Regions from separate parts of the Chryseobacterium lathyri genome, predicted to be linked through region 1. Evidence: riboswitches for the same ligand, from Rfam matches in the RefSeq annotation. Region 1 holds a riboswitch; each other region holds the start of a gene.

Region 1 (4,976 bases):
ATTTCCACCCAACTTCATCTGTTTTTTAGCAATTTCATAACTTGGATGGGATTTCAGGAAAGGATATTTTACCAGTTCTACATTGGGATGACTCTCTAAAAACTCGGCCACCTTCAAGGCATTCTCACAATGTTTTTCAACACGGATAGCCAGTGTTTCAAGGCTTTTTGACAATACCCATGCGTTGAAAGGTGACATCGCCGGTCCGGTATTTCTTGCAAAAAGATAAATCTCTCTTATAAGGTCGGCTTTTCCTACGGCTACTCCACCTAATACTCTTCCCTGGCCATCAATAAGTTTTGTCGCAGAGTGTACAACAACATCTGCCCCGTATTTAATGGGCTGTTGCAGATAAGGCGTTGCAAAGCAGTTATCTACAATGAAGATTAGGTTATGTTTTTTTGCAATCTGCCCAAAAAACTCAAGATCCAGAATCTCAATAGCCGGATTGGTTGGAGTTTCGAGATACAAAATTTTTGTATTAGGTTTAATATACTGCTCTACATTTTCTGCATCTCCAGCTTTAAAATATGTGGTTTCGATATTCCATTTCGGGAAATACTTGGTAAACAAGGTATGTGTAGATCCGAACACCGACTGGCAGCTGACAATATGATCACCGGCATTCAATAAAGCCGCAAAGGTTGAATAAATGGCAGCCATTCCCGTTGCAAATGCATACCCGGCTTCTGCGCCTTCCATTATTGCAATCTTATCAGTGAACTCTGTCACATTCGGGTTTGAAAAACGGCTGTACAGGTTTTTAGGTTTTTCTTCAGCGAAGCTTGCCCTCATATCTTCTGCATCCTGAAATATAAAACTGGATGTAAGATATAATGGTGTTGTATGTTCATCAAACTGGGTTCTTTCAGTCTGGGTTCTTATCGCTGATGTTTCAAAATTTTCCATATAGTTTTAAAATGTAGCAATGTATCAGTTTAACAATGTAACAATGAGATCATTGGTAAATTAGTACATTGTTAAATTGTTATATTAAATTATTATTTCGTTTCACTTACTCTTAAAATATCTCCGAAAACTCCTCTTGCTGTTACTTGGGCCCCGGCTCCGGCTCCCATGATCACGATTGGGTTTTCGCCATAGCTTTCTGTATAGATCTCAAAAATAGAATCTGAACCTTTCAGCTGACCTAATGCAGAGGTACCCGGTACAGAAACCAATTTCACATCAAGCTGACCTTTATCTTTCTGAAGATCGCCATGAAGATCGCCCACATAACGAAGCACATGTCCTGGCTCCTGGCCCTCTTTAATTTTCCGATATTCTTCATCCAGTTCATCCAGTCTTGAGATAAATTCATTTTTATCTACGGACAAAAGGTTTTCAGGAATTAAATTTTGAATATTGATATCCTGGAATTCATTGATCAAATCTAATTCCCTGGCCAGAATCAGAAGTTTCCTTGCGACATCATTTCCGGAAAGGTCTTCACGCGGATCAGGTTCTGTATATCCTTTTTCCATCGCCTCTCCAATAATGGTTGAGAATTTATCGTTTCTCACAGAGAAATTATTAAAAATATAGCTCAACGATCCTGAGAATACTCCTTTTATTCTTGTAATATTTTCTCCTGAAAGGTGTAATAGTTTTATGGTATCAATCAATGGAAGGCCTGCTCCTACATTGGTTTCATAGAGATAACGTCTGTTATTTTTGCTCAACGTATATCTTAGTTTACGGTATTCTTCTATTGGAAGAGTATTGAAAATTTTGTTGGATGAAACCAGGTCAAAGCCATTTTCAGCCAGTGCATGGTAATTTTTCACAAAATCTTTGCTTGCCGTATTATCTACCACGATCAGGTTTTCCAGCTGGTTTTCCTTTGAGAAGTTGATTAATTCCTCAACATTTGATGGATGTTCTGCTGTTAAAATCTCATCATTCCAGTTTGTATTAAAACCTTTTTTATTGAATGCAATTTTTCTTGAATTGGCTACTGCAACCACTTTAAGATCTATTTTTTTACGTCTTTTGATTTCTTCAGAAGACTGTAAAACCTGCTCTATTAAAGTCTTCCCTACATTTCCGTGACCAATGATTGCCAAGTGAACGGTTTTAGGCTTTTTGAAAATTTCGGATTCAATGATATTCTTCGTTTTCTCATCCTGGGAAGAGGTAACGACAATATTCACTCTCTTTTCGGCCGCAACCTGGTTGAGAAGAAGTGGAAAGACATTATTTCTGGCTAATTCTGCAAGTACTTTATTGAAATCTTCCGCCACAAACCCAAGTACGGAAACATTATTGATGCTGTAAATCTGTGAAACCTTTCCTGATTTCCTTTCTGCTTCAAACTCATCGATCAGGCAAGTCACTGCTTTTTCTGCATCGGCCTCATTTACCAGAATAGATATTCCGTTTTCAATAGCCTGTTGGGAGATCACTCCTACACTGATGCGCGCCAAAGTAAGCGCTTTAAAAATTCTTCCGTCGATCCCGATTTCGCCCAGGAAATCTTCTCCTTCAAATTTGATGATTGATCTGTTCTTTAAAAACTTTATTTCGTTAGCATTTCTCATTCTACAAAATATTTTTTATGATAGTATTTAATTGTTCGTATTCCATTAGGAAGGCATCATGCCCGTGAATTGACTGTATTTCATGATAGAAAACCTCTTTCTTTTTCTCTTTCAGCTGCTCAAAGCACATTCGAATTTCTGAAGCGGGGAAAAATAAATCTGTGTCTACTGCAATTAAGTGCATTCGGGCGCTGATTTTTGTTAACTGCTCTTCTTCAGTGTTCATATTCATCAGCAAGTGATTCATCAGTTTATAGGATTTTAAACTAAACCTTTCGTTTAATGAATTTCCGTGATAAACCAACCAATCTTCGGACTCTAACCGCTGATTTTTTTGATCGTATCTATTTTGAAATCTGTCATTTAAGGACTGAGGTGTTCTGTAACACAGCATAGCATGAATTCTTGCTTTCTGCAGGGGCTCATCATTTCCGTTCAGTAAAAATTTCTGAACCAGACACTGCGCATGAAGCCAGTCGTGCGTTTTAAAATCGCAGGCAATAGGAATAAAGATCTCCGCCAACTGTGGTTGCTTGGCAAGCATTTCCCACGCAATCCCTCCTCCGAGTGAACCTCCGATAATGGCATACAGATTTTTGATATGTAAAGCTTCAAGCCCTTTCAGAAATATTTCTGCAATATCTGAAGGCGTGAAGTCTTCGTATTCGTCAATTAAAAAATGATCATATCCGTTTCCGGGAATATTGAAACACAGAACGGTATATTGAGTCGTATCAATAACCTGATTTTCACCGATCAGCTTTTTCCACCATCCTTTTTCACCGGAAACATTTGAATTTCCGGTTAAAGCATGATTTACCAATATAACAGGTGCTGTAAACAGGTCTTTCCCGAAGATCTGATAAGTCAACGGGATATGGTATTCCTTCTGGGAATGGGTTCGATACGAAAGATTAATATAGTTTAGTTCTGTTTTCAATTCTATTATTTTAATACAATTGAAAATGCCACAGGAATGGCTGAAAAGAACTTCAGTAAGTTATCTGTCCAAAATAAATTGGTAGAACGTAGCACCTTCTCTGCTTGCACAAAGGGTTGCTAAGGTTTCATAGGGTCTAATCCCTCAACCTTTCTTGATAACATTTTCAATATTTGAATGAACGCTCGGCAAAGATAAGTCTTTTCTTTTAAATTTTAAAAGAAAAAATATTTAATATTAAAAAACCGTGTAATAATAAGTGTTTCAAGGCTATGTTAATAATTCTTCAGGCGGAAGGAATTGGAATTATTTTTCAAAAAAACTAACTTCGTACTTGAAAAGTGATGAAATATGACTGTTGAAAAAGAAAGATTACAAGATTCTAAATGGAAAAACTGGGGTCCATACGTCAGCAACCGGCAATGGGGAAATGTACGCGAAGACTACAGCCCGAACGGAAATGCCTGGCATTACGCCAACCATAATAATGCAGAAAGTTATGCCTACCGATGGGGCGAAGAAGGGATCGCTGGAATCTCCGATGTAAAGCAGATTTTCTGTTTTGCCTTTTCCTTTTGGAACAAAAAAGATAAAATTGTAAAAGAGCGCTTTTTTGGCTTAAGCAATCCTCAGGGTAATCACGGAGAGGATATCAAAGAACTCTTTTATTACTTAGATAATACACCTACCCACAGCTATATGAAAATGGTGTATAAATATCCGATCAATGCATTTCCTTACGATGATCTTGTTGCTGAAAATGGCAGGAGAAGCAAAAAGGAACCTGAATATGAGATATTTGATACGGGAATTTTTAATAACGATGAATATTTCGATATTTTCATTGAATATTGTAAGGGAGACCACAATGATATTCTTGCAAGAGTAACAGTTCACAACAGAAGCCGGCAGGATGCTCCCATCGTTATAGCTCCAACTGCCTGGTTCCGAAATAACTGGAAATGGGGTTACAATACATATAAGGGCCAAATGAATGCTTCCTATGACGGATGTATTGATATTAACCATGACAGCATTTCGATTAAAAAACTCTATTCAAGAAATCTTGCGGCTAAAAGTGCTTTCTGTGAAAATGAAACCAATACCCCAAAATTATATGGAGCTCCTTATCCGGGAAACACCTATTTTAAAGATGGAATAAATGATCATATCATTTATGGAAGTAATACGGTAAATCCTGAAAAAAGGGGTACCAAAGCATCTTTTATTATTGATGAAATGATTGGAGCAGGACAGTCCAAAATTTTTGATTTCAGGCTATGTCCCGATGAAACAGATGAACCTTTTGATCAATTTGATGAGATCTTCAATACCAGAATTGCCGAGACGGATGAGTTCTACAATGAGATTCAGAGCGAAACGACGAATGAAGATGAAAGGAATGTTCAGCGGCAGGCATTTGCAGGGCTTCTTTGGAACAAACAGTTCTATCATTATAATGTAGGAAAGTGGCTGAAGGGCGATCCAAACTACGA
Region 2 (4,976 bases), 150 kb from region 1:
ACATTCCATTGGAAATTATCATTTTTAACCGGTGTTGTGAAAAGTGAAAATTCGAAACCTGTGTTCTGTATTGTTCCTACATTAAAAGGAAAATCACTGATTCCCAGAGATGGGGCAACCGGCATATTAAACAAAAGGTCCTGGCTCTTACGTTTAAAATATTCTATATTCCCTTTCACCCTGTTATTAAGAACGGCAAATTCAAGACCTACGTTTAAATTAAGATTGGTTTCCCATTTCACATCATTGGTCTGTACTTTTTCCAGAACAGTCCCCGGCTCACCAAGGTTATTATAAAATTTATACAATTCCTGATAAGCATAGTAAAGGGAGGATCCGTTAGGTCTTCTTAATTTATCATTCCCCTGGCCGCCATAACTTGCTCGCAGTGTCAACTGGTTGAATATATTTAAATCCTTGATAAAATTTTCATTTGAAACTTTCCATGAACCTCCAACTGACCAGAATTTCCCCCATCGGTTATCTGCAAAGAACCTTGAAGAGCCGTCCGCCCTTCCAGATACTGATAAAAAGTAAGTATTGTTGAAATCATATTCTGCTCTTCCCAGGAAACTCAACAACGAAAACTTGTCGCTGTTTCCACTGAAGCTTCCCAATAAAGCAGCTGCATCAGGTTCATAATAATAAGGAAGCGAAAACTGGCTTCTGGAACCGGATATCGTCTGGTAATCATATTTGTAAAATTCCTGCCCTCCCAAAACATTAAGATGATGTTTGCCGAACTTTTTATCGAAAGTCAGAATATTACTGGTTGTATAAGATAATGTTCTACTGTTTGATTTCGTTACAGAGCCACCGATCTCACTGCCTTCTCCGATAAGAGGATTTGAATAGTAATGACCATTATAATTCACCAAATCAACAGAAAAGCTGGTTTTAAATTTCAGTTCCGGAAGGAAAGTAAAATCTAAAAATCCTTTTCCTGAGAAATTGTCTTCTTTATTCTCGTTCTTGTCCAGAGGCAGTGTTGCCGCTGCATTTTGATTCTGCAATGCACTTGTAGGCCGGTATTTCCCGAAATCATAAATTCTATTTCCTCCAGCATCCAACACATAGCTTCCATCTGCATTTCTTTCATAATACGGATAGAAAGACGGAATTACCCTTGCCGCATTAATGATATTGTCTGTTCTCGAATCTGAAGACGGCGGCGCATTCTGAATACTGTTGGTATAGCTTAAATTAGCACCTGCATTCAGCCATTTCTTTACTTCAGAATTGATTTTTAACCTTGTGGAAAATTTTTGAAATCCAGATTCTATAGCAATTCCTTTATCATCAAGATATCCTAATGAAAAGAAATAATTGCTTTTCTCGCTGCCTCCACTGATATCAAAATCCACCTGGCTTCTGGAAGCTGTTCTTTGAAGAATATCTCTCCAGTCATCATTCCACAATGCTTTTGCTCCGGGAACAAGCTTTCCATCAGTACCTACAGGGTTGGGAAAACCGGCTCCGTAAGGATTGATTCCCAAAGCAGTTGTCAGGTTATCACTCGCCATCTGTGCTGCCTGCTGAGAAGTAATCTGTCCCGATTTATACCCGTTTCTCAATGCTTCCCAATACAGCTGAAAATATTGATCCGTGCTTACCTGCTTATAATCCTTTACCGCTCTGCTGGAAAATCCCTGACTGATATTAAAATTGATTCTTGATTCTCCTTTCTTACCAGATTTTGTTGTGATGATAATAATCCCGTTAGCTCCTCTTGAACCATATAATGAACTTGCCGTTGCATCTTTCAAAACACTGATGGATTCAATATCATTGGGGCTGATGGAATTGATGTTTCCATCAAAAGGAATTCCGTCTACCACATACAACGGATCACTTGAAGCACTTATGGAGCCAACCCCTCTTATTCTCACAGAAGCAGTAGAACCCGGCTGTCCTGAGGCACTTACTGCCTGAATTCCCGGAACCTGCCCCTCCAGCGCTTTTGTAATATTGGTAACCGGTCTGTTATTGATTTTATCACTGGATATGGTAGCTACTGAACCGGTATAACTTGTTCTTTTAGCCTTACCATAAGCAATGACAACCACTTCATCGATTTCCTTTTCGTTAACCGTATCCTTTTTAGTTTGGGTCTGAGCCTGTATGCCCATTATTCCTAAGAAAAATACAGCAACAGGTGGAATCCAAACTTTAGAATTAATTAAATTCTTACTAATCATAATCAATTTTATTTATCATATATTAAAAACTTGCCCTTTGCAGAAAAGACAGCAAAGGGCATCGCTCAATACGATAAACCATGTGCTTATTTTTCCTTTATAGGCTGAATGTAACACCTTGCTCAGGGCAGGTTGTTAAGATTTCACAGGGTCAGTTCCCTCCATCTTTCTTTATAAGCCGATCGAAATATGTTTGCAAATCTAAAAACAATTAGTCTACAAAACAAGTAGACTTTAAATTTTATTATGAAATATTTCCAAAAATCAACTTAATTTTTATTTAAAAACCCAATAAACAAGCACTTACAAATATTACATAATTGTTAAATATGAGAAATATCATTAATAATAATTGAATTGATATTTTATCCGATGCGTATCCGGAATATAAAAATGACGCTGGCAGTGGCAGCGTCATTTTTTATTTTGAAATCAAATTTTAGATTTTACTTTTAAATCAAATTAATACAGCCTCTGGATGGATACAAAAACTTCCAACGTATTATCTAAATTATTGGAATCCGTAGTAGTATTCCCATTACCTGCACTGGTAAAAGATTTATTATCTATACGCAGTGCATAATAGACTCTATACCATTTGTTATCCGCAGTAGTAATGTCAAAAGTTACTGTTTCGTTTCTACCATAGGTAAGATAAACTCCATCATCAAACTGGGCATAATTATTTGGAAAGACCAATAGATTGCCCCCATGGGAGTCACCGGTATGGGTCGATACTTCAGAAACCCATACTTTTGCGTTGGCCGCCGTGATATTATAGAGACGGGGATCAAAATTCGTACTCGCCCCACTGGAATCAAATGCATTGGGAGAAGTAATGAAAGCATCAACTCTAAAAGTATTGTTGATTATAGGAAGATCATTAAGAAACTGGCTTAAAAGAAATGAGGCTGTTTTACGCGGAATTGAAGAATGGTAATATACCAGCTCCCCAGGAGCAATCACTGCTCCTGCCCCCACTGTTGCACTACAGCTCTGTCCTCCGATATTTATGGCAAAAGTGGTAAGTGTAGGACTGGAAACAGTAGGCACACCCGATACCGTATAGCTAAGAATTCCCGATCCTACATTGAAATTCCCTGCAGCTAATGTTGCAGTAAGCCCATTTACAGGCCCTACAGTCTGCGCAGGATAAACGCCACCGTTTCCTCCGGTATAAGGAACAGTCATTGTCCCTGTATAAGGTGTTCCGGCAGTATAGGTTCCCGGTGAAAGCGTAACTCCGTTACAGGTAATAGCACCTAATGTTCCGGGAGCAAGAGAGCCATTGTTAAATGTTCTCCATTCCGTACCGTTCCAGAATACATAGCCTACATAACCAAGCCCTCCGGTTCCTAAATTATACACAAGCAGTCCTGCAGCCGGTGAAGGTATTGTAACCTGATCAGTCTGAGAGGTCAATGCTGCCTTCGGTCCCAGAAGTCCTTTTTTACTTCCAACCGCAAGCCCATCCACATTAATGTCCAGAATTGCAGATGCATCAGGTACTGTAGTGCCAACTCCTATACTTCCGGATGATGTCACCGTAAAATCATTGGATTGCTGTACAGCCGTTGGGGACCCAGTTGCATTATTATCTTTTGAGCCGTCCACATGGAAAGTTCCTTGTGGATTTGCAGTATTAATCCCAACCTGAGAATAAAATAAACCCGAAATAATCATTAAAAATACCGATAGTTTTTTTTTCATTTTGAATTGTTTTTAATTAAAAAGTTGACAAATGATTTTTGGGAGCTCTGTTTCAAGCATTATCATTTGAGTTTTATACGAATATTATGGTTTCAAGGACATATGGGCGGAGGCTCCATACAGAAGTACGGTCAAGGAAAAATGAGAGAATAAGATTTTCAAAAAAACAGTTCCTCTTTTCCATAAGAGAATTTTCCTACAATACCTTTTTATAGACATCAAATATACATTTGCCCGTTTCTCAAATCCTGAAGTGACTGTTATCTCTAAGGTGTATACGGTTTCCTTTATATTTTTTTCAATACTTTTGTTCCCGGCAGAACCAACATCTTTCCCATCCTGTGCAAAAAGAAATCCTGCCAGCATCAAAATACAGGGTAATTTTTTTAATAAAACATAGGAATTCATCTGATTCATCTTCGGGTACAATTCTATCGCAAAATTATCCTGATTATTAAATCAAAAAATAAAACGATAAATCACAATCTTGAAAATGATTTAAATTTTATATACCTTTGAAAACCAAAATACTAACACAATGAATTACCAGAATTCATTAACTTATTTTATTTAATACAAATTTCAGATGCCAGAAGTAAATACAACGAATGAACAGATAGAAAAGTTAAAGCATATATTGATGGATAGATATGCTATTCTTATGATGTTTGTTTTAGGATTGTATGCCGTTATTTTCACATTCTTTATTTATGACAAAATGATGTCCTGGTATTTAATTGGAGGACTATTTTTTTTCGCCTACAGCTATTCACTGATAAGGAGAAAATATTCTATAGCCCAGATCGTGCATTTATATTTCATATCTGCCCCTATTTACAATTTCTACATTATGCTCGCCTTCTGGAATAATTCGGTGGCAAGCTTCTGCTGGCTCTTACCCATTCCTCTGGGTGCCTATATCTTTTTCTCAAAAAAAGAAGTGCTTGCCTATATTGCTTATACCTTGGTATTAATTATCACCGGATATATTGCCGCCAATAATCTAAGCTTCACATTTCCGGAGCATACGCAGAAAGAAGTGATGCTTACGGATACAATTCTCTTTAT
Region 3 (4,976 bases), 830 kb from region 1:
ACCACTTTAGGAGAGAACTTCTGAACTTTTCCAAATGGGTAGCCATCTCTTATGACCTGGCCAAAATACGTATTTCTCACCATAAAATTGAATTTTCCAATTGCATAATTCAATCCTAAGGAAGCTTTTGTCTTAGGAGAAAGTGTTTCGATGATATTGATCTGGTCAGGACCGAAATATTCATCCTGGGAAGGCACTAAGTTTTCAGGAAAATGGAAATCTGTGATCTTGGTTTCTGTATAATTTCCTGCCAGATTGATATTTAAATTTCCTCCGCCCAGTTTCCAATCATAAGTGATAACAACATCTACTCCTTTTGTTTCTGTGTCTACTGCATTAGCGAAGAATCTTCCGCTTTCTACGTCGTACTGGGCCAGTCTCGGATCTTCGATATTACTGGTGATCACTATTCGGTCTTTTACTCTGATCCAATATCCGTCAACTGTTACAAACAGCCTGTTGGCAGGTTTCAGGGTAAGGCCTGCACTGGCATTGACTGATGTTTCTTGTTTTAATTGATCAAATCCAAGCGCTCTGGCTGCATCACTGTCATTCCTGAAAATCCCTTTGGTTACAATTCCCGATCCTGAAGTGGAGATGTCGGCATAGGAATTATTAAAATACTGCTGCTGAAGCGATGGAGCCCTGAAGCCAGTTCCTACTGATGCCCGTATTGCATAATCTTTTACAAATTCATATCTCACGGCCAGTTTTCCATTCAGTGTATTTCCAAAATCTGAATAATTTTCAAATCTTCCTGCCAGATCTATGTTCAATTTTTTAGCGATATCATAAGAAACATCAGCATATACGGCTGTTGAATTCCTGGATTTCTTTAAAGCATTGTCCGGAGAAAAACCGATAAATGATTGTGAGCCGCCATTCCCCTCCACGGTAGATCCGGGAACCGCAGGATTTCCATTGATATCATACCGGGTGTAGGAAGCTTCATCTCCCGGTTTGATCTCGTACTGCTCAAAACGGAATTCTCCCCCAAATGCTATATTAAACTGATTCAGATTTTTAGAAACATCAAGATTCACCGTGTTCTGAAGAAAGCTGTGCGCTCCTGCATAAAAGCTCGTTGGAGATTTCGCCCCTAAAGATGCATTATTGGTATTGTCTACATTATAATTGAAAGTATTGCTTCCGAAAGTATTACTTACATCAAGCAACCAGTTGTTAACATTATATTTTGCCCCTACAGCATAAGAAAAGTCGTAAACCTGCGAGTTCAAAGAGGCCTGAAATCCGTTTGGATAGATAGAAGAAACTACATTATCTTTTTCTCCGGGAAGCCTTCTGAAACCGAAGCCTTTTCCTTCTTTAATACTGAAACCTCCAAAGGAATACAGCTTAAAGCTTTCACTTAAAGGGTATTCAGAATTAAAAAACAACTGGGCCTGCCTGATTTGTGCATCCCCGATCTGAAAATTAAAGTCATCCCTGGTAAGGCCTCGTTCTCTAATAATCTGATCATCAGCAGCTCTGGCCGCGATAGGATCATTAGCAAATTCATAGGCAAAATTATCTCCGAAAATGTCCAGATCATGATTTTGAGTTCTTGTGGTCTTTCCTCTGTGGCTCAATTGCAATGAAAGGTTTATATAACTTTCCTTTTTCCCAAGAGAAGATCCGTAATTGATTCCGGCCTGATAGGTTTCACCATCATTTCTTCCGCTAATTCCATAGGATGCTGAAGCTGATGCTCCTATATCTTTCTTAAGAATAATATTGACTACTCCTGCAATGGCATCAGAACCGTATTGTGCTGCTGCACCGTCTCTTAACACTTCTATCCTGTCAATAGCGATTATCGGAATTGTACTGAGATCTGTTCCTACAGAGCCATTTCCAACGGTATTCTGATAATTGACCAGTGAAGTGGTGTGTCTTCTTTTCCCATTGATGAGTACCAAAACCTGATCCGGCACCATTCCTCTCAAGGTTACGGGATCAATATGTTCTGTCCCGTCAGAAGCTGACTGCCTTACAGAATTAAATGATGGAATCACATAATTCAGCAGATCCTGAACCGTCGTCTGTGGCGCAGATTTCTGTAGCTTTTCTATATTAATAACATCTACGGGAACCGGTGTTTCCAGTTTTGTCCTTTTCGTATTGCGGTTTCCTACGATAATTATATCTTCGATCTGATTTCCTTTTTCCTGTTCCTGTGCGTTCACCAAAACAGCTCCCAGGAGTATAACAGACAGGCTTAATTTTTTCATCTTTGTCCTTGTAAATTAATCATAAATATTCCCCACGGACCTCATCCGCAGCTATAAAAGACTTCAAGAAATGGAATTGTTGTCAGAATATTGACTTTTCTCATCTTCCCCAAACTGGGTTGGAATTAGCACCTTTACACTTTTTAGAGTCGTGCAGGTTGCTAAGGTTTCATAGGGCCAAATCCCTCCACCTTTCTTGATAAATCTACTGCAAAAGTAGACTAATATTTTTAATTGGCAAAAATTAGATTTATATATTCTGTAGTGTTTTATAAAAAAGAGGGACGATGTTTATCGTCCCTCTTTTGTTATTTAATAATCATCTTCTGAATGGCAGTGCCTGTTTCAGACCGTAGATGAACCAAATAGGTTCCCGGCGGGTAATTCGCTTTCAATTCATAAGTTCCGTTTTCGGTATTTAATTTAATGGAATCCAATTTTTTACCGCTCATGTCAAAAATAACAATCTCTCCGTTTTTGGCTTTATGATATATTAATTTTGCCACACCGTTTTTCACAGGATTATCTGCAATCTGAAGCGAGAGTTTATTCGCAGCATTTACATCAGATGTTGACAGTGCCCCTGCGTAATTTCCAAAAATTCTGAACTCTCCCGGTTGTAAGGTAATAGGAGCTGTTGTAGAAGCAATATTAGAAACAGAGTTATCCATCAGGTTCTGCCACTGCCCTGTATAAGGGAAGTAAGGAACAACATTTTGAGCGGCAGTGGTATAATTCGCCAAAACTACCACATTCTTCATTCCTGCTATTGAATTGTCATATACATAAATTCTGGTGATCAGGCCTTCAGGATCGTTGGTAAGATTGTTAGACTCTACAGTATATGTTTTGGATTTGAAAACCGGATAAGTATTTCTGATATTGATAATTTTAGCCCAGGTATTATACACTGCTTTTCTGTTGGCGTTGGTATCATATCCTAAAGTAAAGGCAACAGGTTTTTCATCTGTACGGCATCCGCTGCTGATTGTACCGTCTGCACATCGGTTGATGCTGAATTCATAGCCCAATTCACCAAACTGCCAGATCATTTTCGGGCCTGGAATGGTAAAGAATGTTGCTCCGAAAGTTTTCATTCTTTCAAGAGCAGTGTTCAGATTGGTAACGTTGTAACTTCCATTAACCGCACCATACGCAAGGTTTTTAAACATCAATCTTTCTTCATCGTGACTTTCCCCGTATCCTACAGCATGCATATTGGTAAAGCCGTGAAGACTGTGGTTCATTCTGTCATAGTTACTGTTTTCCTTATAGCCCATTGTGTTTTGGTTGTAAGGCTCAGTCTGCTTATTCCAAAGCATTACCCCTTTTCCTTCGGCAATTCTATAGTTGGCCCACTGCTGCTCTTCAGCATCGGTTCCTAAATGTTCAAATATCATATAGGAATTTGGGTCTATAGCCCACTGTTTGTCGGCATAATTTTTCATAATATCTACTCTGTCCTGCTGGTAAGCATTGGTACAGGCTTCATCATTTTCAGAGCAGTTCTGGGTAAATCCTTTCGTCAGATCCCAACGGAATCCATCAATATGGTACTCAGTCAGCCATTGCTGAAGACTTCTTTCAACATAATACTGCGTTGAAGGACTTGAGTGATTAAAATCATTAAACACATTATAGGAATGCTTCGGAACCTGATTAAAATAAGGATTATTAGCAGCGATATCACCAAAACCGTCTCCATCCGGATCAATATTCCACAGTCTAGCCAAAGGTGAACGTCCTGTTGCATGATTAAATGCAATATCTAAAATAACTGCTATCCCATTCTGATGGCACAGGTCTACAAATTCTTTAAATTTTTCAGGAGTTCCGTAAGCTTTGTCCAGGGCATAATGGAAAGAAGTATTGTATCCCCATGAAAGATTGCCTTCAAATTCCATAATAGGAAGAAGCTCTATAGCATTAATATTTAAATTCTTTAAATAAGATATCTTGTTGATTAATGACTGCCAGTTTTTTTCCTGTGTGAAATCCCTCAGTAATAATTCATAAACCACTAGATTTTCTCTAGCAGGTCTTTGAAAGTTGGTCACCTGCCAGTTGTAAGGTGACTGCCCGGTTTTAAACATAGATACTTCAAAGTTTTGTCCTGCAGGAAACGGAGGTAAATTAGGATAGGTGGCAGCTGAAATCCACTGATCATCATAGGAAGATAAGATCTGAGGTGAATAAGGATCCGCTACTTTTCTCAGATCATTGGTTCTGTACTGGAAAGTATATAACTGTTGTGGAGTCAATCCGGTCAGCTCTATCCAGTACATATCAGGATTTGTAATATCCCGCTTCATTAAATAAGAGTCATTCACTGTCCAGTTATTAAAGCTTCCGATGACATGAACAAAGTTTTTATGAGGGGCATAAAGTGCGAGACCTACTTTTGTATTGTCTGTAGGATTATAATTGATTCCCTGTCTGATCCAAGCCGGAATTGCTTCAGAAATTACATTTCTTGGGACCTGCAATATGAATGTAGCATTCTTAGTATTTGAATTGGCTGTTGCAATCAGTTCCATATTGGCATCCTGAGTCACCGTATAGTTATAACTGTACGACTGTGAAAGAGTTGAAGTAGAATTTACTACTGCTCCGTTTGCTTTTAGCTGAAATGTTGAGGCAACATTAGTGGATGCCGTAATATTGACTGAATTTCCTGCCGGAACTGTAGTCAAACTGTTCGCAGCCGGATTGGTTAAGTTCAAATTTAAGATCCCTACATTGATA

Evidence for each region. Region 1 has a riboswitch for S-adenosylmethionine ahead of LC418_RS04700 (alpha/beta fold hydrolase). Riboswitches for the same ligand answer to the same signal wherever they lie in the genome.
Region 2: another riboswitch for S-adenosylmethionine. It lies ahead of LC418_RS03935 (SusC/RagA family TonB-linked outer membrane protein); the one in region 1 lies ahead of LC418_RS04700 (alpha/beta fold hydrolase).
Region 3: another riboswitch for S-adenosylmethionine. It lies ahead of LC418_RS00845 (TonB-dependent receptor plug domain-containing protein); the one in region 1 lies ahead of LC418_RS04700 (alpha/beta fold hydrolase).

What each region holds. Positions count from the first base shown of each region.
Region 1 is NZ_JAHXYG010000001.1:1,016,801-1,021,776, reverse strand. It holds gene LC418_RS04710 (O-succinylhomoserine sulfhydrylase) at 1-909, opposite strand, end outside; gene LC418_RS04705 (ACT domain-containing protein) at 1,002-2,540, opposite strand; gene LC418_RS04700 (alpha/beta fold hydrolase) at 2,542-3,480, opposite strand; SAM riboswitch class I at 3,538-3,644, opposite strand; gene LC418_RS04695 (MGH1-like glycoside hydrolase domain-containing protein) at 3,832-4,976, shown strand, end outside.
Region 2 is NZ_JAHXYG010000001.1:863,193-868,168, reverse strand. It holds gene LC418_RS03935 (SusC/RagA family TonB-linked outer membrane protein) at 1-2,198, opposite strand, end outside; SAM riboswitch class I at 2,282-2,378, opposite strand; gene LC418_RS03930 (hypothetical protein) at 2,661-3,908, opposite strand; gene LC418_RS03925 (helix-turn-helix domain-containing protein) at 4,495-4,976, shown strand, end outside.
Region 3 is NZ_JAHXYG010000001.1:185,507-190,482, forward strand. It holds gene LC418_RS00845 (TonB-dependent receptor plug domain-containing protein) at 1-2,231, opposite strand, end outside; SAM riboswitch class I at 2,329-2,437, opposite strand; gene LC418_RS00850 (alpha-amylase family glycosyl hydrolase) at 2,540-4,976, opposite strand, start outside.